3 regions of the Mesorhizobium sp. WSM2561 genome follow, and region 1 is predicted to be linked to each of the others. Evidence: predicted binding sites of a transcription regulator. Region 1 holds the regulator's gene; each other region holds the start of a gene.

What was found. The regulator LexA, encoded in region 1, represses DNA repair genes until DNA is damaged. The targets are predictions, from matches to a motif close to TGTTCNNNNTGTGTTCNG.
Region 2: recA (recombinase RecA) is a predicted target of LexA. The motif match lies at 4,927-4,944, and genes of this name have one in related genera.
Region 3: M727_RS0107390 (DNA recombination protein RmuC) is a predicted target of LexA. The motif match lies at 2,629-2,646, and genes of this name have one in related genera.

The regions. Positions count from the first base shown of each region.
Region 1 covers NZ_AZUX01000003.1:200,410-208,157, forward strand. The annotation lists gene glp (gephyrin-like molybdotransferase Glp) at 1-756, shown strand, start outside; gene lexA (transcriptional repressor LexA) at 861-1,613, shown strand; gene M727_RS0105880 (ComEC/Rec2 family competence protein) at 1,607-4,060, opposite strand; gene gltX (glutamate--tRNA ligase) at 4,164-5,588, shown strand; gene gltA (citrate synthase) at 5,770-7,098, shown strand; gene lpxB (lipid-A-disaccharide synthase) at 7,202-7,748, opposite strand, start outside.
Region 2 covers NZ_AZUX01000023.1:26,335-34,082, reverse strand. The annotation lists gene M727_RS0120025 (glutathione S-transferase family protein) at 1-538, shown strand, start outside; gene alaS (alanine--tRNA ligase) at 773-3,439, opposite strand; gene recA (recombinase RecA) at 3,705-4,802, opposite strand; gene M727_RS0120010 (PfkB family carbohydrate kinase) at 5,077-5,997, shown strand; gene M727_RS0120005 (TfoX/Sxy family protein) at 6,070-6,393, opposite strand; gene M727_RS0120000 (GFA family protein) at 6,484-6,981, shown strand; gene sufA (Fe-S cluster assembly scaffold SufA) at 7,115-7,495, opposite strand; gene M727_RS0119990 (SUF system Fe-S cluster assembly protein) at 7,585-7,748, opposite strand, start outside.
Region 3 covers NZ_AZUX01000004.1:173,240-180,987, reverse strand. The annotation lists gene M727_RS0107400 (transglutaminase family protein) at 1-824, shown strand, start outside; gene M727_RS0107395 (GFA family protein) at 927-1,331, shown strand; gene M727_RS0107390 (DNA recombination protein RmuC) at 1,336-2,595, opposite strand; gene def (peptide deformylase) at 2,701-3,246, shown strand; gene M727_RS0107380 (hypothetical protein) at 3,341-3,646, shown strand; gene fmt (methionyl-tRNA formyltransferase) at 3,677-4,612, shown strand; gene M727_RS0107370 (N-acetyltransferase) at 4,609-5,118, shown strand; gene truA (tRNA pseudouridine(38-40) synthase TruA) at 5,136-5,894, shown strand; gene M727_RS0107360 (hypothetical protein) at 6,047-6,652, opposite strand; gene dapE (succinyl-diaminopimelate desuccinylase) at 6,655-7,748, opposite strand, start outside.

The sequences.
Region 1 (7,748 bases):
CGCCTGCTTGATCCGGCGGCATTGTCGCTGGCGGCGTCGGCCAACCACCAGCAGGTCCGCGTGGTGAAACGGCCGCTGGTCGCCATCATCGCCACCGGCGACGAATTGCTGCCGCCGGGCAGCGACCTCGGCCCCGACCAGATCATCTCCTCCAATGCCTATGGCGTCGCCGCCGCGGCCCGCTCGGTCGGCGCCAGCGCACTCGATCTCGGCATCGCCCCCGACCGCAAGGAGGCGATCGCCGCGCTGGTGAGAAAAGCGGTCGACGCAGGCGCGGACGTCATCGTCACGCTGGGCGGCGCCTCGGTCGGCGACCACGACCTCGTCCATGACGTGCTAACCGGCGAAGGCATGGCGCTCGATTTCTGGAAAATCGCCATGCGGCCCGGCAAGCCACTGATGTTCGGGCGGCTGGGCGCCATCCGCTGCATCGGCCTGCCCGGCAATCCGGTGGCCAGCCTGGTCTGCACGCAGCTCTTTCTGAAGCCGCTGCTGGCGCGGCTCGGCGGCCGCGCCTTCCGCCAGGACATGCGTCAGGCGCGGCTCGGCGCCGCCATGCCGGCCAACGATCTCCGGCAGGACTATGTACGCGCGGTGGTGAAGGAAGAAGCCGGCACGCTTGAGGCAACGCCGTTCAGTATCCAGGATTCCTCGATGCTCAGAATGCTGGCCGACGCCAACGGACTGGTCGTGCGCGAGCCATTCGCTCCCGCAACCGCAGCGGGCGCCGCCTGCAGCGTGCTGATGCTACGCTGAACAAAACGTCAACACATTCATTAAACTTTAAATGGTTGCGGAACACAACTGGAACAGATAGTGTTTGTTCTGGGTTTGTTTTTCTGATTCTGTTGGGGGTCGCGATGCTGACACGCAAACAACATGAACTGCTGATGTTCATCCACGAGCGGCTGAAGGAAAGCGGCATTCCGCCCTCGTTCGACGAGATGAAGGAAGCGCTCGACCTCGCCTCCAAATCGGGGATCCACCGGCTGATCACGGCGCTGGAGGAACGCGGTTTCATTCGCCGCCTGCCCAACCGCGCCCGCGCGCTGGAGGTGCTGCGCCTGCCCGATTCGATCGCGCCGGGCCTCAATGCGGCGCGCAAATTCTCGCCGAGCGTCATTCAAGGCAGCCTTGGCCAGGGCGGGCTTGGACAGGGCGGCCTCGGACGCCAGATCAAGCCGGCGCCTTCGCGCATGCGTGCGGCCGGCAATGACGACGACGTCGTTGCCACCGTCTCCATACCGGTGATGGGCCGCATCGCTGCCGGTGTGCCGATCGACGCCATCCAGCACCAGACGCATTCGATCTCGGTGCCACCGGACATGATCACCGGCGGCACGCACTACGCGCTGGAGGTCAAGGGCGATTCGATGATCGAGGCCGGCATCTTCGACGGCGACACGGTCATCATCCGCAACGCCGACACCGCCCAGCCTGGCGAGATCATTGTCGCTCTGGTCGACGAGGAGGAAGCGACGCTGAAACGATTCCGCCGCAAAGGTGCCTCGATCGCACTGGAAGCCGCCAATCCGGCCTACGAGACGCGCATCTTCGGGCCGGACCGGGTCAAGGTGCAGGGCAAGCTCGTCGGACTGATCCGGCGTTACTGAACGGCAGGCTTCTTGGGTTTCTCGGCCCTGAGGTACGGCGGCAGGCCCCTCGCCTCGCGCGAAAACCGCCGCTGCTCATGCCAAGGCCTATATGGCTGTCTGACGGCAAAACGGATTTCTGCGCGCGTCGTCGCCGATAGCGGATCGAAGAAGACGGCGGCACTGCCCATGCGAGCGAGCTGCCGTTTGGTGACGACGAGAACCAGCGGGTTGCGGCAGGGTTTGTAATAGGCTGTGGCATCGTCGATGACGATCAAATCCGCAAAGGCACAGGCCGGCCGCGCGGTTTTACGGTTGTCGGCGAGCGCGATGAGCGCGCCGGACGGATGCCGGGCCAGGCACAGGCCGGCAGTGCAGGTGAAAGGCGCTCCCGGCGGCAGGTCGGCCGGATCGGCGATGTCGAACCGCACATCTCCTTTTTCGAATGTCTCCGGCTCGACGATCGTTGTTGAAACCAGCGCATGTTTCCAGTTGTCGGTGGTGAATTCGTTCGAACGCACCCGGTTGACGGCAAGTTCGCCGCCGCCGATCGGCAGCGCCACCAGATGCGCATCCTCCGAGATCAGCACGTCGGGGGTGCGCGTCTCGGAAATCGTCAGCAGGCCGGCGAGCGCAAAGGGAAGTGCCGCAAGCCGCAGCCACGTCGTCGCCATCGTGGCGATGACCAAGGCGACCGTCACCAGCAGAACCGATTGCAACGAAATCAGGCCGACTGCATCGACCGGCGAACGCTCCGAGATCCATCCCGAAATTGCAATCATCGCCGTCAGGCCCTTGCCCATCATGTAGAGGAAAGGGCCGTCGAGGCCGAAAGGCATTGCCAAGGCGCTGAGGACGGCCAGGAACATGACGATCGTGACGATCGGCATGACGGCCAGATTGGCGAACAGGCTGAGCGGCGAGACGCGCTGGAAGTGCCAGATGGCGAAGAGCGCGGTGGCGCTGCCGGCAATGATGGAGGTCATTGCGATGGTGCCTGCCCCAGCGACGAGCTTGCGCGTGACGAAAGCGGCCGGTGACCGTCGCTGTCGCGGCGCCTTGGCCTTGTCGGCACGAAAGGCGGACCAACCGGCATAGGCGCCCACGAGAGCCGCAGTCGCAGCGAAGGACATCTGGAAGCTTGCGCCGACCACCTCGTGCGGCGACACGACGATGACGGCGATGGCCGAAATCGCCAGGTTGCGCATGGTGAGTGCCGCCCGGTCGAACAGCACGGCGACAAGCATTACCGCCAGCATGATGAAGCTGCGTTCAGCCGCGACCACGATACCGGAGAAAATCAGATAGGCAGCGATGGAGACGAGTGCGGCAGCAGCCGCATATTTCTTGACCGGCCGGCGCGACGAAAAGTCGGGAAATAGCGCAAAGGCGCTGCGCAGCAATCCCATGACGGTGCCGGCGACAAGCGCCATGTGCAGGCCGGAAATGGAGATGATGTGGTAGATGCCGGTGCGCCGCATCGATTCGTTTATCTCTTCGGGGATGCCGGCACGCACGCCGACGATCAGCGCAGCGGCAATCTCCCCCTCGGCACCACCGATGCTGTCCCTGATATGGTCGGCGATGGTTTCGCGCGCCTTCTCGATCGACGAAGAAAGGCGTGCGGTTAACGGTGCATCTTCGGAGACGACGATCTTTGGACTGCCGAGGAAAAAGCCACTGGCACCGATACCGGCGAAATAGCTGTCAAAGGAAAAGTCAAAGCTGTCCGGTCTGACCGGGCCAGTCGGAGGCAGAAGCCTCACATAGCCGGTTGCCACCGAGCCTGCGGTCATCTCAGCGGGAATCTTGCGTGCCGACACCCTGACACGTTCGGGTGCATAACGCAGTGTCGGCCGGGCGGTCGACATCACGTCGATGGTCAGCCTGATCCGGCCGTTCGCCATCTGGTCGAGCCTGACGACACGGCCGGTCAGCCGGGTCTGGATTTCCGAACCGAGCATCTTCGTTCCGGCGCGCCAAGTTTCAACCTTGGCGGCGAGCACACCAAACGCGCACAGCAACGCTGCCATGAAGCACAGGTGCGTTTTGCGGCGTGAGCGCGTGACGGCCGCACACAATGCCGTGAGGACCACGACGGCAATCGGCTGGGCAAAGTCCGGTTCGACGGCAAGCGAAAAATAGACGATCACCCCGCATGCCAGAAAAACCGGCACCAGCAGGAAGGCGACGCCGCGGTCGAGTTCCAGGCCGGCTGCGGAGGCCACGCTGTTGCGGACACCGGATGGTGAAAGATGGCTGAGCAGTCGGCGAAAACGAATGACAGGGCCGGGTGCTGGAGCCGGTATCGGCGCGGAGCGGTCCGGCCAAAGAGGCTGGATGCCCGGCGGCGACGCCGGCAGCGAAACGGGTAGCGGCTCGTGGGGAACGTCGGCGAACAGCGATCGTTCGCTGACGCTTGCGTTCGCGCCCTCGCTCTCGTCCACGCCGCGGCCTGGTCCAGCCATAGGGTTCGCCCCTTGCGCCCTTGACCTCCTATGCTACATGAACGCGCAACGCGCGAAAGTCCGCGCAGCCACATCCGTTTCCTGCGCTTGCCCCGAGAGTTTCATGTCCGACAAGGTCGTCACCCGTTTTGCCCCTTCGCCCACCGGATTCCTGCATATTGGCGGGGCACGCACGGCGCTGTTCAATTGGCTGTACGCGAAACACACTGGCGGCAGGATGCTGCTGCGCATCGAGGACACCGATCGCGAGCGTTCGACCGATGCGGCAACCGCTGCCATCCTCGATGGGCTCTCCTGGCTCGGCCTCACCTGGGACGGCGAGCCGGTATCGCAGTTCGAGCGCGCGCCGCGCCACCGCGCGGTCGCCGAGGAGCTGGTGCGCCTCGGCAAAGCCTATCACTGCTATGCGACGCCGGCCGAGCTGGAGGCGATGCGCGAGAGTGCGCGGGCCAAGGGCTTGCCTCCCCGCTATGACGGCCGCTGGCGCGACCGCGACCCGTCAGAGGCACCGGTTGGCGCCAGAGGCGCGATCCGCATCAAGGCGCCGGCCGAAGGCGAGACGGTGGTGCATGACCGCGTGCAGGGCGAAGTCCGCTTCCCCAACAAGGACCTCGACGATTTCATCATCCTGCGCTCGGACGGCAACCCGACCTATATGCATGCCGTCGTCGTCGACGACCACGACATGGGCATCACCCACATCATCCGCGGCGACGACCATCTGACCAATGCCGCCCGCCAAATGGTGATCTATCGAGCCTTGGGCTGGGAGGTGCCGTCAATGGCGCATATCCCGCTGATCCATGGCGCCGACGGCGCCAAGCTGTCGAAGCGGCACGGCGCCCTCGGCGTCGAAGCCTATCGCGCCATGGGCTATCTGCCCGAGGCACTGCTCAACTACCTGGCGCGGCTCGGCTGGAGCCACGGCGACGACGAGGTCATGTCGATCACCGACATGATTGCGTGGTTCGACATCGGCGATGTCAACAAGGGGGCCGCCCGCTTCGATTTCGCCAAGCTCGAGGCACTGAACGGCGTGCATATGCGGCGCATGAACGACGCCGAATTGCTCGATATCTTCATCAACACCTTGCCCTATCTCGAAGGCGGCCCGGCGATCGCAGCGCGCCTCGACGACACCCGCAAGGCGCAGTTGCTGGCCGCCCTGCCCGGCTTGAAGGAGCGCGCCAAGACACTGGTCGAGCTGGTTGACGGTGCCGCCTTCCTGTTTGCCGAGCGGCCGCTGCCGATCGACGAGAAGGCGGCGGCGCTGCTCGGCGGTGAGGCGCGCGAGATCCTGCGGGGCGCCCATGCGGCGCTGAAGGCGATTTCAGGGGATTGGACGGCCGCAGCGGCCGAAGCGGCGATCCGCCAATATGCGCTCGCCGGCGGCCATAAGCTTGGCGCTGTGGCCCAACCTCTGCGCGCGGCGCTCACCGGCAAAAGCACCTCGCCCGGCGTGTTCGACGTGCTTGCCGTGCTTGGCCGCGAGGAAAGCCTGGCGCGCGTCGCGGATCAAATCGATTAGCAAAACTGGCCCAAGAAGATTGGCATTGAAAGGTGGGTTTCGCAGTGCAACATTAGGTCTTGGCCCAATTTGGCACGCAAATCCAATTGCGGACGCAAACGCGCGAACTCCGATACTTTCGACGTGTTGCGTTGCAGAAATTTTGCCTTTGCCGACATGAGAAAACAAAAAGGAGTTTGCAATGTCCGAAGCTGCGACAAAAATGGAATTTGGCGGCAAAACCCACGCGTCGACCGCGAAACTTGAATTCGGCGGCAAAACTCACGAACTCAAGGTGCGAAGCGGCTCGGTCGGACCTGACGTCATCGATATCGGCGCGCTTTACAGCACCACCGGGGCCTTCACCTACGATCCCGGCTTCACCTCGACGGCAAGTTGCGAGTCGGAAATCACCTTCATCGATGGCGATGCCGGCATCCTTTTGCATCGCGGTTATCCGATCGACCAGTTGGCCGAGCACGGCGACTTCCTCGAAGTCTGTTATCTCCTGCTCTACGGCGAACTGCCGACCAAGGCGCAGAAGGACGATTTCGACTACCGGGTGACGCGCCACACCATGGTGCACGAGCAGATGTCGCGCTTCTTCACCGGCTTTCGCCGCGACGCCCACCCGATGGCGGTGATGTGCGGCGTGGTCGGTGCGCTGTCAGCTTTCTATCACGATTCCACCGACATCTCGGACCCCTACCAGCGCATGGTCGCATCGATGCGGCTGATCGCCAAGATGCCGACGATCGCGGCGATGGCCTACAAATACCACATCGGCCAACCCTTCATTTACCCGAAGAACGAGCTGAATTTCGCGGCCAACTTCCTGCATATGTGCTTTGCCGTGCCGTGCGAGGAATACAAGATCAACCCGGTGCTGGCGCGTGCGATGGAGCGCATCTTCATCCTGCACGCCGATCACGAGCAGAACGCCTCGACCTCGACCGTTCGCCTCGCCGGCTCGTCGGGCGCCAATCCGTTCGCCTGCATCGCCGCCGGCATCGCCTGCCTGTGGGGACCGGCCCATGGCGGCGCCAACGAGGCAGCCTTGAACATGCTGGGCGAGATCGGCCAAGTCGACCACATCCCGGAGTTCATCGCCCGCGCCAAGGATAAGAACGATCCGTTCCGATTGATGGGCTTTGGCCACCGCGTCTACAAAAACTACGATCCGCGCGCCAAGATCATGCAGAAGACCGCACATGAGGTTTTGGGCGAACTCGGCATCAAGGACGATCCGCTGCTCGACATCGCCATGGAACTGGAAAGGATCGCTCTGACCGATTCCTACTTCATCGAGAAGAAGCTATATCCGAACGTCGATTTCTATTCCGGCATCACGCTGAAGGCGCTGGGCTTCCCCACCACCATGTTCACTGTGCTGTTCGCGGTCGCCCGCACCGTCGGCTGGATCGCGCAGTGGAAGGAGATGATCGAGGACCCGCACCAGAAGATCGGCCGCCCGCGCCAGCTCTATACAGGTGCGCCGGAACGCGACTACGTGCCGATTGCTAAACGGTGAATAGTGAATAGTGAATAGTGAATAGTGAAGCGGGGTCTCTTTGTGGCCTATGGTCAAGCACGACCATTCACCATTCACCATTCACTATTCACCACTTCACCATTCACCGCTTGATACACCTCATCACGACCCCCGCAGCGATGTCGCCGGACGGTCTGTCGACGGCCATGCGTCTGGCCACCTCGGCAAAACCCTCCTTCTGCCATGCACGATAGGCGGTGTCGGAAAACAGCGCCTCCAACTGCCGCGCCAGGTAGTGCGGTCGCACATATTCGTTGTAGCTTTCCGGCACGATCGGGCGGTCGGCGATGAGATTGGGCAAGGAGGCGCTCCATACGGTGATCAGGCGTTGGGCCATCCGCATGACCGGATCGAGCCGGTAGCAGGAGATCATCGGCACACCCGACAGCGCCAGTTCCAGCGACACCGTTCCCGATGCGATCAGCGCTGCATCGGCCTTGCCGAAGGCCTGCCATTTGCGCTCGGGATCAAGGAGGATCTCCGGCTTCTCGTCCCAGCTTGCCACCGAAGCCCTGACCAGGTCGGCGACATGCGGCACCGTCGGCAACAGCAGGCGCAAGCGGTGTCCGCGCGCACGAAGGATCGAGATCGTCTTGCCGAACGGGCCGGCCAGCCGTCGCACCTCGCCG
Region 2 (7,748 bases), on a different contig from region 1:
GCTCGTGCCGGTCGACATCTTTGCGGCGGACGGCATTCCGGGCTGGTATCTCGACCATCAGCCGTTCCGCCGCATCCCGGCCTTCGAGCATGACGGGTTCCGCCTCCACGAGACCGGCGCGATCGCCCGCTATGTCGACGAAGCGTTCGACGGCCCGGCGTTGCAACCGATCGAAGCCCGATCTCGCGCACGTATGAACCAGATCATCGCCATGCTCGACGCCTATGCCTATCGGGCCATGGTCTGGGATGTCGCCGTCGAGCGACTGGAGAAAACAACGCCCGACGAGGCTTTGATCGCCAATGGGCTTCTGCAGGCGGCGACGGTGCTTCGCGCACTCACCTCACTGAAAGCCGCCGGGCCGTGGCTGCTGGGCGAGCAACTGACGCTGGCCGACCTGCATGCAGCACCCATCATCGGCTATTTCGTCAAGGTTGCCGACGGACAGAACCTGCTGGCCGAATTTCCAGATATTCGGGACTGGTTCGCGCGCATCGCCCTACGGGAGAGTTTTGCGAAGACCGAAAAGGCCGGGTGACAGCAGGGGGTCCCGTGACCCCTTTCCAGCGTTGGCGCTGGCCCCCCCTTGCCTGCCCGCCAGTGCGGCTCTCCCCTTCTCCCCTTGTGGGAGAAGGTGGCCGCGAAGCGGTCGGATGAGGGGTGCTCCAGCTTGGCAAAACCGCACTCCGTCCAACACCCCTCAACCGTCTTGGCGCTGCGCGCCAATCCACCTTCTCCCACAAGGGGAGAAGGGAAGAATCACAGCAACCGATCAAGCCGCCTCCAGGGCCGCCTTCACCGCAGCGATCGCGTCTTCGGCCCTCGAGGCGTCCGGGCCGCCGGCCTGGGCCATGTCAGGCCGACCGCCGCCGCCCTGCCCGCCCAATGCCGCGGACGCCACACGCACCAGATCGACAGCGCTGAAGCGGCCGGTCAGGTCGTCGGTGACGCCGACCACGACGCTCGCCTTGTTGTCCTCGCCGGCGCCAACGAAGACGACGATCCCGGAGCCGAGCGATTTCTTGCCGGCATCTGCCAATGGCTTCAAATCCTTTGGCGAGACGCCCGATACCGCCTTGCCGAGAAAACCGACACCGGCAATGGTCTCGTTTTCCGCAGGCACACCGGCTGGCGAGCGGTCGCCCAGCGCCAGTTTCTTGCGCGCTTCGATCAGTTCCTTCTCGAGCTTCTTGCGCTCGTCGAGCAGCGCTTCGACGCGCGCCGGCACGTCGGACGGCGAAATCTTCAGCGCCGCCGCGGCCGCCTTCAGCCGCTTGTCCTGCTCGTCGAGATGCTTTCTGGCCGTTTCGCCGGTCAGCGCCTCGATGCGGCGCACGCCGGCAGCGACTGCACTGTCCGACACGATGCGCACCAGACCGATGTCGCCGGTCGCCCTGACATGGGTGCCGCCGCATAGCTCGACCGAATAGGGCCGGTTGGCCTTGGCACCATGCAAACCCGTGCCCATCGATACGACGCGCACTTCATCGCCATACTTTTCGCCGAACAGCGCCATGGCGCCTTCGGCAATGGCATCGTCGACCGACATCAGCCGCGTGGTGACCGGGCTGTTCTGGACGACGATCTCGTTCGCCATCCGCTCGACCTCTTCGAGCTCGTCAGGCGAGATCGGCTTGTTGTGCGAAATGTCGAAGCGCAGACGCTCGGGCGCGACCAGTGAGCCCTTCTGCGCGACATGGGTGCCGAGCACCTCGCGCAGCGCTTCGTGGATCAGATGCGTCGCGGAATGGTTCGCGCGCAGCCTGGAGCGGCGCGCATGGTCGACCTTCAGCTCGACGCTCGCGCCCGTGTCGACCGTGCCGTCGGCCACCTTGCCGAGATGCACGAAAAGCCCGTCGGCCTTCTTCTGCGTATCGGAAATCTCGATCAAGAACCCTTCGCCTGAAATGACGCCGGTATCGCCCACCTGGCCGCCGGATTCGCCATAGAACGGCGTCTGGTTGACGACCACGGCAACCGCGTCGCCGTTGGCGGCGCTGTCGACGATCTTGCCGTCCCTGACCAGCGCCTGGATAAGGCCTTCCGCCTGCTCGGTCTCGTAGCCGAGGAACTCGGTGGCGCCATTCTTCTCGCGCACCGGGAACCACACTGTTTCGGTCGCGGCCTCGCCGGAACCAGCCCAGCTCTTGCGCGCCTCCGCCTTCTGCTGCTCCATCGCATTGGTGAAGCCGGCAAGATCGACCGAGATGTTGCGCTGACGCAGCGCGTCCTGCGTCAGATCGAGCGGAAAGCCATAGGTATCGTAGAGCTTGAAGGCGGTCTCGCCATCCAGCATGTCGCCGGCACCCAGCTTTTCCGTCGCCTCCGAAAGCAGGCCCAAGCCGCGCACCAGCGTCTTGCGGAAACGGGTTTCTTCGAGCTTCAGCGTCTCGGTGATCATCTGTTCGCCGCGCGCCAGTTCCGGATAGGCCTGGCCCATCTCACGCACTAGCGCCGGCACCAGCCGCCACATCAGCGGATCACCGGCGCCCAAAAGCTGCGCATGGCGCATGGCGCGGCGCATGATGCGACGCAGCACGTAGCCGCGGCCTTCATTGGACGGCAGCACGCCGTCGGCCACCAGAAAGCAGCACGAACGCAAATGGTCGGCGATGACGCGGAACGATGCGACGGTGTCGGCATCCGGACCGCGGCCGAGCGCGGATGACGCCACCTCGATCAGGTGACGGAACAGGTCGGTCTCGAAGACGCTCTCGACCCCTTGCAGAATCGAGGCCATGCGCTCCAGGCCCATGCCAGTGTCGATCGACGGGCGCGGCAGGTCGATCCGCTCGTCCTTCGTCACCTGTTCGTACTGCATGAACACCAGGTTCCAAAATTCGAGGAAACGGTCGCCATCTTCCTCGGGGCTGCCGGGAGGGCCGCCCCAGATGTGCTCGCCACGGTCGATGAATATCTCCGAGCACGGACCGCAAGGTCCGGTGTCGCCCATTGCCCAGAAATTGTCCGAGGTCGGAATGCGGATGATGCGATCGTCGGAAAAGCCGGCGATCTTCTTCCAGTAGCCGGCAGCCTCGTCGTCGGTGTGATAGACCGTGACCAGCAGCTTGTCCTTCTTCAGCCCGAACTCCCTGGTGATCAGGTTCCAGGCAAGCTCGATGGCGCGCTCCTTGAAATAGTCGCCGAACGAGAAATTGCCGAGCATCTCGAAGAAGGTCAGGTGGCGCGCGGTGTAGCCGACATTGTCGAGGTCGTTGTGCTTGCCGCCGGCGCGAACACTCTTCTGAGCCGTCGTGGCACGCGAATAGGGTCGCTTTTCCAGGCCGGTGAAAACGTTCTTGAACTGCACCATGCCGGCATTGGTGAACATCAGTGTCGGGTCGTTGCGCGGCACCAGCGGGCTCGACGCGACGACCTCGTGACCCTCCTTGCGGAAATAGTCGAGGAATGTCGACCGGATCTCGTTCACGCCACTCATGAATGACACTGCCTTTTAGCTTTAGAGAGAGCCGTCGGCGCGGCCGACGGCAAATGGACATGGCCTTTTAGCCGCCGCGTTGCACCCTGTCCAGAAACACGGAACTGGGCCAATTTGCGGGGCTTGCCGGTCATCTCGGCGCCACCGCTGAAACGCAAACCGCCGGCGCTAGGCCGGCGGTTCGAACGCAACAATACAGAACTCGATTACACAGGCTGGAGGTGATGCGCGGGAATCATGGCCAAACTCCGGCCATTGCCGAAGCCTACATGGCGCCAGCTTCGTCCTCGAAACCATCGTCTCCGCCTTCGGAACCACCATTCTCGAGGAACTTTTCCGCAATCAGCCCGGCATTCTGCCGCAGTGCCAATTCGATTTCGCGCGCCGTGTCGGGATTGTCGCGCAGGAACAGTTTTGCATTCTCGCGGCCCTGGCCGAGACGCTGCGAATTGTAGGAGAACCAGGCGCCCGACTTTTCGACCACGCCGGCCTTGACGCCGAGGTCGACCAGCTCGCCGGTCTTGGACACGCCCTCGCCATACATGATATCGAACTCGACCACCTTGAAGGGCGGCGCCAGCTTGTTCTTGACCACCTTGACGCGGGTCTGGTTGCCGACGACCTCGTCGCGGTCCTTGACCGAGCCGATGCGGCGAATGTCGAGGCGCACCGAAGCGTAGAATTTCAGCGCGTTGCCGCCGGTCGTGGTCTCGGGCGAACCGAACATGACGCCGATCTTCATGCGGATCTGGTTGATGAAGATGACCATGGTGTTGGAGCGCGAGATCGAGGCGGTCAGCTTGCGCAGCGCCTGACTCATCAGGCGGGCCTGCAGGCCGGGCAGCGAATCGCCCATCTCGCCTTCGATTTCGGCGCGCGGCGTCAGCGCCGCGACCGAATCGACCACCAGCACGTCAATGGCTCCGGAACGCACCAGCGTGTCGCAGATCTCCAGCGCCTGCTCGCCGGTATCGGGCTGCGAAATCAGCAGGTTTTCGAGATCGACGCCGAGCTTGCGGGCATAGACCGGATCGAGCGCGTGCTCAGCATCGACGAAGGCGCAGATGCCGCCCTTCTTCTGGGCTTCGGCCACAGTGTGCAGCGCCAGCGTCGTCTTGCCCGAGCTTTCCGGCCCGTAGATCTCAACGATGCGGCCGCGTGGGAGGCCGCCGACGCCAAGCGCGATGTCGAGGCCAAGCGACCCGGTCGGCACGGTTTCGATCTCGACGACCTGCTCGTTTGCGCCGAGCCGCATGATCGAGCCCTTGCCGAAGGCACGCTCGATTTGCGACAGCGCCGCATCCAGAGCCTTTGATTTGTCCACTGCTTTGTCCTCTACAAGCCGCAAAGAATTCTGAGCCATGATACATCACCCCTTGGTCGTCAATGAAGGCCGGACAATCCGTAATCCTTATTAATTTGTACCTTTTTTGTTCTCATCTGGCAAGGGGATACAAGCCATTGAAAAACAAAAAGGTATCCGGATTTGTTCTTTTTTTGTTTCGCGCTTTCACGCCAAGATGTATCCCGCGTCTCCCGCAGGATCGCGCCGGCATCTCCGAATCGCGCCTCCGGTTGCCGGGTTCCGCCGGACAACCTAGTCTCCACCCGGCAACAGCAAAGGTCTCCTCGCCGGCATGATGAAGTCGCCGACAATCCTGGCAGTAGGCGCCGCGTATATAGATCGGCGCGGCCAGGTGTCGGGCGCCTTTGTGCCGGCAGCGTCGAATCCCGGCACGATGCGCGAGGCTGTCGGCGGCGCCGTCTTCAATGCGCTGTGCTGCGCCGTGCGCCGCGGCGTCTCCGGTTCGCTGCTTTCGGTGCGCGGCGGTGATGTTCTGGCCGATACGGTCTCGCGCGCCATCGCTGCGGCCGGCATTGCCGATCTGTCCGTGGTGTTCCTCGATCGCACGACGCCGAGCAACACGACGATAATCGACGGCGACGGCGCGTTGATCGTCGGCCTTGCCGACATGGCGCTCTACGACCTGGCGCTTACCAAGCAGATCCGCCGTGCCAAGGTGCGCGAGGCAATCAGCACCGCCGATGCGGTTCTGTGCGACGCCAACCTGCCGCCGATGGCGCTGGAGCGGCTGGTGGCGCTTGCCGCCGGCAAGCCGGTGTTTGCACTTGCCGTTTCGCCCAGCAAGGCGGCGCGGCTCGCGCCGGTGCTTGAGTTTTTGGCGATGGCCTTCATGAACCGGCACGACGCCGGCGCGCTTACCGGCGCCGACGTCGATGCCGACGAGCGTGGCATTGTCGACGGCCTAAGACGCGCCGGCCTGAAAAGCGGCGTGGTCACCGCTGGCGACGGTCCGGTGCTGGGTTTCGACGCGGCCGGCGCCTTCTCGATCCTGCCGCCGAAAAAAGTCGCGGACGGCGCCGCCGATGCGGTGGCGGGCGCAACGGTCGCCGCCCTGCTGCGCGGCCTGACGCTGCGCGCGGCGCTGCGCGAAGGCGTCGCCGCCGCGATGCTCGCCGTCGAGAACGCCACCTTCACGAGCGCTATCTTTGCCGAGGCGCTGGCATTCGTGCCCGAGGCGCGCGACGTGGCATGAAATCCTGGATGTTGGCGCCGCCCCTCAACAACCTGAAGCGATTATCTTAAGCTGAGTGGCTAGCGGACACACCTACTTGCCGGCCCGCAGCCCAGCCTCATAGGCCCGGCGCGCCCAGACCGCCATCTCGTCCGGATCATCGAAAGCACTGTCGGGAATGCTCCAATACGGCATGGACACCAGCTTGCCGTGCCGTGAGCCGGTGTAGGTCCACTGCGTGCAGCCGGCTTCTGCGAAATCGGTCATGCTTTCGGCGTCGGCCTTCAGCATCAATTCGCCGCGAAGGACGATCGCCACGATAAGGCCATCAAAATAGATGCCCTTGCCGCCGAACATCTTGCGAATGCTGACCGGGCCGAGGCCTTCGAACAGTTCGGCGATGCGTTCATTGTCCATGCCGCGATCATGTCATCCGGATTTCCCCTTGTCATCGCCGCAACCGGCACCATCCTGACAAGTTGAAAGCCAATTTCGTCGGAGTTTTTCATGCCACTTCTGCTCAAAGGGTCCTGCCGGTGCAATGCCGTCCGCTTCGAGGTGGAAAGCCACACGCCGGTGCCGTTCATGCTGTGCTACTGCTCGATCTGCCGCAAGCAGCAGGGCGGCGGTGGCTTTGCCATCAATCTCGGCGCCGATTACGAGACGCTGAAAATCAAGGGCAAGCGCAATCTTGGCGTCTACCAGGCCGAGATCGAGGACGACGAGCATCCGCAATGCGAGATCTCGTCAGGCGAGCGGAATTTCTGCAGGAAATGCGGATCGGCACTGTGGCTCTATGACCGGACCTGGCCGGAACTGGTCCACCCCTTCGCCTCGGCGATCGACACAGACCTGCCGAAACCGCCTGAAAAGGTGCACCTCATGCTGAAATACAAGGCGAACTGGGTCGAACCCGTGATCGGCAAGGGCGACAAGGTCTTCGACGTCTATCCCGAGGAATCGATCGCAGACTGGCACAAACGGACGGGAATGTGGGCGGATTAGCATTTCTTCGCCCCGTTTACGGGGAGAGAAGCTAAGCTATGGGGCGGCGCAAGCATCACAGAGGAGAGGCCGGCTCTGCCCCTCATCCGGCCCTTCGGGCCACCTTCTCCCCGTAAACGGGGCGAAGGGAAGATCAGGCCGACGCGCGCGCCTCGGCCAAGGCCTTCAAATCGGCCGGCTTGAGCTCCACCGATTCGCCGCAGCCGCAGGCCGAGCTCTGGTTCGGGTTGCGGAAGGTGAAGCCGGTGCGCAGCGTCGTCTGCTCGAAATCCATCTCGGTGCCGAACAGGAAAAGCGCCGCCTCAGGCGCGACATAGACATGGGCGCCGTCGCGCTCGATATGATCGTCCTTGGTGTTGGGCTCGGTCACCAGGTCGACCGTATATTCCATGCCGGCGCAGCCGCCCTTCTTGATGCCAAGGCGAATGCCATGCGCATTCTCACGGGTCGCGACGATCTCGCGCACCCGGTCGGCAGCCTTTTCGGTCATCGTGATGACGGCGAAGCGTCCCATTCTTTTTCTCCGCGTTCACGCAGGTTCAAGGCCTGCGGAATGAGTCTTCACCTAAAATGGTGAAGTTTTCTGCCTGGCGCAAGTGCGCCTCAATACCAGCCCACCGCGACCTGCGCCTCTTCCGACATGCGGTCGGGCGACCAGGGCGGATCGAAGGTCATGTTGACCTCGACGCCGGAAACGCCTTCGACGGCGCCGACGGCATTCTCCACCCAGCCGGGCATTTCGCCGGCCACCGGGCAGCCCGGCGCGG
Region 3 (7,748 bases), on a different contig from region 1:
TTCATATCGGCTGCGAGATGAGCTTCGACTTTCCGCAGGAAACGCCGCTGATCGCGATGCTCAACGTCCACTATTCCCGCGCGTCCGATCTCGAGCGGCCGGATTTCCTGACTTCGAACCCACCGGTGCCGATCGAGAGCTACCGCGACAGTTTCGGCAATTGGTGCAATCGTCTTGTCGCCCCGCCCGGTCGCTTCACCTTCGGCACGGACGCCGTGATCCGCGATCCCGGAACCTTCGAGATCGGCGATCTGGTGGCGTGGCAGCACGAGGTGCGCGACCTGCCGTCGGAGACATTGCTGTTCCTGCTGCCGAGCCGCTATTGCGAGAGCGACGTGCTGGCGAGCGAGGCGTGGCGGCTGTTCGGCCACTCACCGCTCGGTATTCCACGCGTGCAGGCGGTCTGCGATTTCGTCCACAACCACATCATCTTCAACTACGGCAACGCGCGGCCGACGCGCACGGCGACAGAGGCCTATCGAGAGCAAAGCGGCGTTTGCCGCGACTTTGCCCATCTCGCCGTCGCCTTCTGCCGCGCCTTGAACATCCCGACGCGCTATTGCACCGGCTACATCAGCGACATCGGCCTGCCGAAGCCTTGGTCGGACATGGACTTCGCCGCCTGGATGGAGGTCTACCTCGGCGGTCGCTGGCATGCCTTCGATCCGCGCAACAATGCGCCGCGCATCGGCCGCATCCTGATCGCCTCCGGCCGCGACGCAGCCGATGTGCCGCTGACCCATATTTTCGGGCCGGGCACGCTGGCCGGTTTCAAGGTCTGGACGGAGGAAGTCATCGAACAGGCGTCGACGCAGCAGCCTTGAACCAGCGGATGGTTTGCCGCGTTGTGAATGCCTGTGTGGAGCTTCGGCGGCTGCGCCGTTAAGCTCCAACACGTCGAGGCGCGGCTGAAGGGAGGAACGAAGATGAAAATCGACGGCGGGTGCCATTGCGGCGCCATTACCTACGAGGCGGAGGTCGATCCGGACAACACCAGTATTTGTCACTGCATCGATTGTCAGCAGCTGACCGGAACAGCGTTTCGGGTGACCGTGCCGGCGCCGGAGGAGCGCTACCGGATCACCAAGGGCACGCCGAAGATCTACATCAAGACCGCAGCGAGCGGCGCCAGGCGCGCCCAGGCCTTTTGCGGCGAGTGCGGTACGCACCTCTATGCCACGTCGGTTGGCGACGGGCCGAAAGTCTATGGCATCAGGGTCGGCACGGCGCGGCAGCGCGAACAACTGATCCCGAGAAAGCAGATCTGGCACCGCTCGGCGCTGCATTGGCTGCCGGAGTTCGAAGGCACAATGATCGTCGAGGAGCAGTAGCCTCTCAGTCGTCGCCTTCGACCACCCTTAGCCTCAATTGGCCGGTCTTGGAGTCGGCGACGCGCGCACCCGCTTCGGTCTTCGCGTTGGCCGCCGATCCGGCGTCGCCTTCCGCCGGCTGCGCGCCGAACTCCAGCGCCTCGATCTTCTGGCCGCGCTTGGTCACCTTCGACGTCGAGACGAGAATATCGTCGATATCCTTGGCCGACTGGCCGAAATGGCTCTGCAGCTTGCGCACCCGCTCGTCAAGGCGCGAGACATCCTCCATCAGCCGGATGACTTCGCCCTGGATCAAATGCGCCTGCTCGCGCATGCGGGCGTCCTTGAGAATCGCCTGGATGACCTGAATCGACAGCATCAGCAGCGACGGCGAGACGATGACGATGCGAGCGCGGTGCGCCTTGTGGACAATCCCCTCGAAATTCTCGTGGATCTCGGCGAATACCGATTCCGACGGCACGAACATGAAGGCGGTGTCCTGCGTCTCGCCCTGGATCAGGTATTTGTCGGAAATATCGCGGACATGCACCTCGATATCACGCCGAAACGCTTGTGCGGCGACCTTCTGCAAATCGACGCCTTCGGCGGCACGGATGGCATTCCAGGCTTCCAGCGGAAACTTGGCGTCGATGGCGAGTGCAGGCGCGCCGTTCGGCATCTTCACCAGGCAGTCGGGCCGGCTGCCGTTCGACAGGGTCGCCTGGAATTCATAGGCGCCGTGCGGCAGGCCGTCGGCGACGATCGCCTCCATGCGCGACTGGCCGAAGGCGCCGCGCGTCTGTTTGTTGGAGAGGATTGCCTGAAGTTGCACGACCTGGCTGGCGAGCGACTGGATGTTGCCTTGCGCTGTATCGATGACCGCCAGCCGCTCCTGCAGTTTGGCGAGGCTTTCATGCGTCGATTTCGTCTGCTCGGTCATGGTCTGGCCGAGACGGCCGGTCATCGCGTCGAGACGCTGGCCGATCGACTGCGTGAGTTCGGCCTGCCGCGCCCCGAACACTTCGGCGATGGCGCCCATGCGGCCCTGCATCTCGGCCTGGCTTGCCAGGATGCCGGCCATCCGCGCCTCGGCGTCGCGGGCGTGGTCGGCGGCTTCCGCGGCAGCCACCGCACGCGCCTTGGCCGAGCGCCAGAGCGCGACGACGAGCGCCACGAACAGGCCCAGGAACAGGACCGCGCCGAATGCCAGCACGTGGCCGAGCGTGATCGTGGTGGCGCCGAGCCGGGCGATCGGTTCGGACAGGATGGTGGTCAGGTCGTTCATATCGGACAGCATAGATGATTCGGCCTGACGACACAGATCAAAACGTGAACGCCGCTGCAAATGCCCCGGTTGACGCTTTTCGTGCGAGGTCTTAGGTGAGACGCCATGTCGATCAAGCCGCTCATCATCCTTCCCGATCCCGTCCTGCGCCAGGTTTCGAAACCGGTCGAGCGCGTCGACGGCGCCTTGCGCAAACTGGCCGACGATATGCTGGACACGATGTATGATGCGCCGGGCATTGGTCTGGCGGCGATCCAGATCGGCGAACCGCTGCGCATGCTGGTGATCGACCTCGCCAAGGAAGACGAGCCGCCGGCGCCGCATGTCTTCATCAATCCCGAGATTCTTGAGAGCGCCGATCAGCGCTCGGTCTACGAGGAGGGGTGCCTGTCGATCCCGGATTACTATGCCGAGGTCGAGCGCCCTGCCGCCGTGCAGGTGAAATATCTCGATCGCGACGGCAAGCTGCAGGAGATCGAGGCCGAAGGGCTGATGGCGACTTGCCTGCAGCACGAAATCGACCATCTCAACGGCGTTCTGTTCATCGACCACATCTCGAAGCTGAAGCGCGACATGGTGGTGAAGAAGTTCAAGAAGCTCGCCAGGGACAAACCATCAGGCAGCAAGGCGCCGGGTAAGTTAGTGGGATAGGGCGATACTCGCGCAGTTTGATGCTGAACCTTTCGAAGATGTTGGCGGGACAGCGCCCCTCTACCCTGTTCCAGATCAGGAAATGGAGACGCCTATGAGCGACATGCTGATCAGAAATATTCCCGAACCCTTGAAGCGGGAAATCGAGCAGGCGGCGCGTAAGAGCGGCCAGAGCCTGTCGGGCAAGGCGATAGCTCTTCTGCCCGAAGGCATGGTCGCCGAAAGGCAAGCCAGGCTGGAGCCGGGTCTTTCGGCATGGGACGCTATTCGCGCCACTTTCGCTGCTGAAAACGCAATTGGCGATGAATTCGCCAAGATCATGAACGAAATCGAAGCAGAAAGGAAACGCGACTTCGGTCGCCGACCCGCAAAGTTCGCGACTTCGACTGAGCCGACTTAACGGCCAGACGAAGACCGGACCCGGAACAAAATGCCCTTGCGCGTCATCTTCATGGGTACGCCCGAATTCTCGGTGCCGACGCTGCGGGCGATCGCGGATGCCGGACATGAGATTGGAGCCGTCTACACTCAGCCGCCGCGCGCCGCCGGTCGCCGGGGGCTGGAACTGACGCCGTCGCCGGTGCAGCGCGAGGCCGAGCGGCTGGGCCTCGAGGTGCGGACGCCGGTGTCGCTGAAGAACGAGACCGAGCAGCAGGCGTTCCGCGCCTTGCGGGCCGATGTCGCCGTCGTCGCCGCCTATGGATTGCTGTTGCCCAAACCCATTCTCGAGGCGCCGCGGCTCGGCTGCCTCAATGGTCACGCGTCGCTGTTGCCACGCTGGCGCGGCGCCGCCCCTATCCAGCGCGCCATCATGGCCGGCGATACCGAGACAGGCATGATGGTGATGCGGATGGAAGAGGGCCTGGACACCGGCCCGGTGGCGATGGCCGAAAAATGCGCCATCGGCCCCGATATGACGGCCGGCGAACTGCATGATCGGTTGATGCACATTGGCGCCGCGCTGATGGCGGAAGCGCTGGCTCGTCTGGAACGGGATGCCCTGACTTTTACCGCACAGGCGACGGAGGGGGTGACCTATGCCAAAAAGATCGATAAAGCGGAGACGCGCGTGGACTGGACGCGGCCTGCTGGCGAAGTCCACGATCATATTCGCGGCCTGTCGCCCTTTCCCGGCGCATGGTGCGAGATCGAAATTGGCGGCCGCCTGGAGCGGCTGAAACTGCTTCGCTCGACGCTTTCGCAAGGCGCGGGCGAGCCGGGAGGAATTCTCGACGACCGGCTGACGGTCGCCTGCGGATCAGGCGCGATCAGGTTGGTCGAAGTTCAACGTGCGGGCGGAAGGCCCATTGCCGCGCAGGAATTTCTGCGCGGGGCCAAGCTCGAAAAAGGAATGAAATTCTCATGAGCATGATGTCGATACGCGCGGCGACGCCGCGGGACCGCGAGGCGATCCGCCTGGTCGAGGAACACGCATTCGGCCAGCAGGCGGAGGCCGGACTGGTCGACGCGCTGGTCAGCGGCGGCGATGCCGTCGTCGAACTGGTGGCGGAAGAAGATGGACAGGTGGTCGGCCATATTCTGTTTTCGCGGCTTTACGTGCAGAACGGCGGCAAGAGCTTTCCGGCAGTGGCGCTGGCGCCTCTGGCGGTCGAGCCGTCATTCCATGGCACCGGCATCGGCGGTGCGCTGGTCCGCGAGGCGCATATCCGCCTGAAGGATGCCGGCGAGGTGCTGGCGGTGGTGCTTGGCGATCCCGCATATTATGGCCGCTTCGGCTACAGTCACGCGCGCGCCGAAAAATTCGAAAGCGAGTTCCAGGGCGAAGCGATGCAGGCGCTGGTCTGGGGCGAAGCGCCTGAGACCGGCAAGCTGGTCTACGCTTCGGCTTTCGGCACCGCGCTCGCCGCCTAACCTCATCCTTCTTAGGAATGCCGCGTTTTCGCCTCGACATCGAATATGACGGCAGCCTCTATGCCGGCTGGCAGCGCCAGGCAGACCAGCCTTCGGTGCAGCAGGCGATCGAACAGGCGATCGAGAAATTCTGCGGCGAACAGGTCTCGCTGCGCGGCGCCGGCCGCACCGATGCCGGCGTCCACGCGACCGGTCAGGTGGCGCATGTCGATCTCGTCAGGGCGTGGCCTGATGACAAGGTTCGCGATGCCGTCAACGCCCACCTGCAAACGGCCAAGGCGCGCATCGCCATCCTCAAGGCGGCTGTGGTGCCGGATAGCTTCGATGCGCGTTTCTCGGCGATCGGCCGCCACTATCTCTACCGCATCGTCAACCGGCGCGCGCCGGCGGCGCTCGACAAGGGCAAGATCTGGTGGGTGCCGAAGCGGCTCGACGCCGAGGCCATGCACGAAGCGGCAAAGGTGCTGCTGGGGCGGCATGATTTCACCACGTTCCGCTCGACCCAGTGCCAGGCCGACAACCCGGTCCGGACGCTCGACCGGCTGGATGTCAGTCGGCTGGGTGACATGATCGAAGTGCGAGCCTCGGCGCGCTCGTTCCTGCACAATCAGGTGCGCTCGATGGTCGGCTCGCTGAAGCGCGTCGGCGAAGGCGGCTGGACAATTGCCGATCTGAAGGCGGCGCTCGACGCGCGCGACCGTGCAGCCTGTGGCCAGGTGGCGCCGCCCGATGGGCTTTTTCTCGTTGGGGTAGATTATCCGAAGGCGTCCCGATGACGCGGCTAGATGTGCCGATCAGTCAGCGTCACTAGGCTAGGTCGTCCTGCCAATCGGCCCAGCCGTAGAACACGCGCACAATCACCACGCGCTCGGACTCTACAATGAAGGCGATGGTGACGCGGCGTGTGAATCCGATGATGCGAAGCTATTCAAGTCCCGGTTCCGCTCGGCGCACCGATGCCGAGCAGGGCCTGCAGCGCGAACAGAACGACCAGCGACGCCACGAACATTCCGGCGAAGACAGCGCTGCCGACAGCCGCGCCCCTGCCGATGGCAACGTTTGTCATCCGCCAGGTCAGGATCATCGACAGCGCGAACAAAAGCAGCGACGCCAGTACGGCGAACTCGTTGGTGGACGGCAGGAAAAGCCTGATCAACGCCGCTGGCAGCATCATCCAGGCGATGATCGCCGACGCCCAGTTGCTGGCGACGACATAGTGGACGAAGCGCCCGCCGATGCCGGCGCGCGGCGCGACGAGGGCAAGGCCGACAAGCGGCAACACCCAGACGCCGATGTCGACTGTCGCCAGACGGATCAGCATGCTGAAGCGTCCGGCGAATGCATTCGGATCGCCGATCTCGTTGGCGAGGCCGACCCAACCGACGATCAGCGCCGGTGCCGCGACGACGATGGCGAAGAAGGAATTCCAGAAACCGTCGGCCGAAAGGTCGAACTGGCGCAGCCCATCGGCCTTGCCGAGCATCAGTCGCCAGGCGCCGTTGAGCGAAGCATAGGTTTCATCCGACGAAAGCATGATTACGATGCGCCTTGCTCGAACCAGTCTTCGATGAAGCGCAGATAAATCTGCGTCAGCGTCTCGAGGTCGGCAAGTGCGACGCGTTCATCGACCATGTGCATGGTCTTGCCGACCAGCCCGAACTCGACCACCGGACAATAATCCTTGATGAAGCGTGCGTCGGAGGTGCCGCCGGAGGTGGAAAGCGCCGGCTTCCTGCCGATCACCGCCTTGACCGAACCGCTGAGCGCTTCGATCAGCCGCTCGTCGCGGGTGAGGAAGACGTGGCTCGGCCGGTCGCGCCAGGCGAGTTCGTAATCGACCGGTGTCGTCTTGCCGGCCCGGTATTTCTTTCGCTTCGCCGCCTTGTCGAGACGGTTGTGGATTTCCGCCTGGATGGTCTCGGCGGTCCATGTGTCGTTGAAGCGGATGTTGAAGGCGGCGGTCGCCTTTGCCGGAATAACATTGGTGGCCGGATTGCCGACGTCGATCGAGGTTACCTCCAGATTGGTCGGCTGGAAGTCCTTGGTGCCCTTGTCGAAGACTGGGTGCAGCAAGGCTTCGACCAGCGTCATCAGGCCGCGCACCGGATTGTCGGCAAGCTGCGGATAGGCGGCGTGGCCTTGGCGGCCGTTGACGATGATGCAGCCGGACAAAGAGCCGCGCCGGCCGATCTTGATCATGTCGCCCAGCGCATCGGGATTGGTCGGCTCGCCGACGATCGACGCATCCCATTTCTCGCCCTTGGCGACCGCCCATTCGAGCAGCTTTGTCGTGCCGTTGATGGCCGGCCCTTCTTCGTCGCCGGTGATCAGCAGCGAGACCGAGCCTTTCAGGCCGCCTTTCGACTCGAGATGGCGCGCCACGGCGGCGATGAAACAGGCGATGCCCCCCTTCATGTCGACGGCACCGCGACCGAACATCTCGCCCTTGGCGATCTCGGCAGCGAAAGGCGGATGCGTCCATGAGGTCTCGTCGCCGACCGGCACCACGTCGGTATGCCCGGCGAACATCAGGTGCGGACCGTTGCCGGAGCGCCGCGCATAGAGATTTTCGATATCGGGCGTGCCGTCCTCCGAGAACACCGGGCGCTCGACGGAAAAGCCGAGTGGTT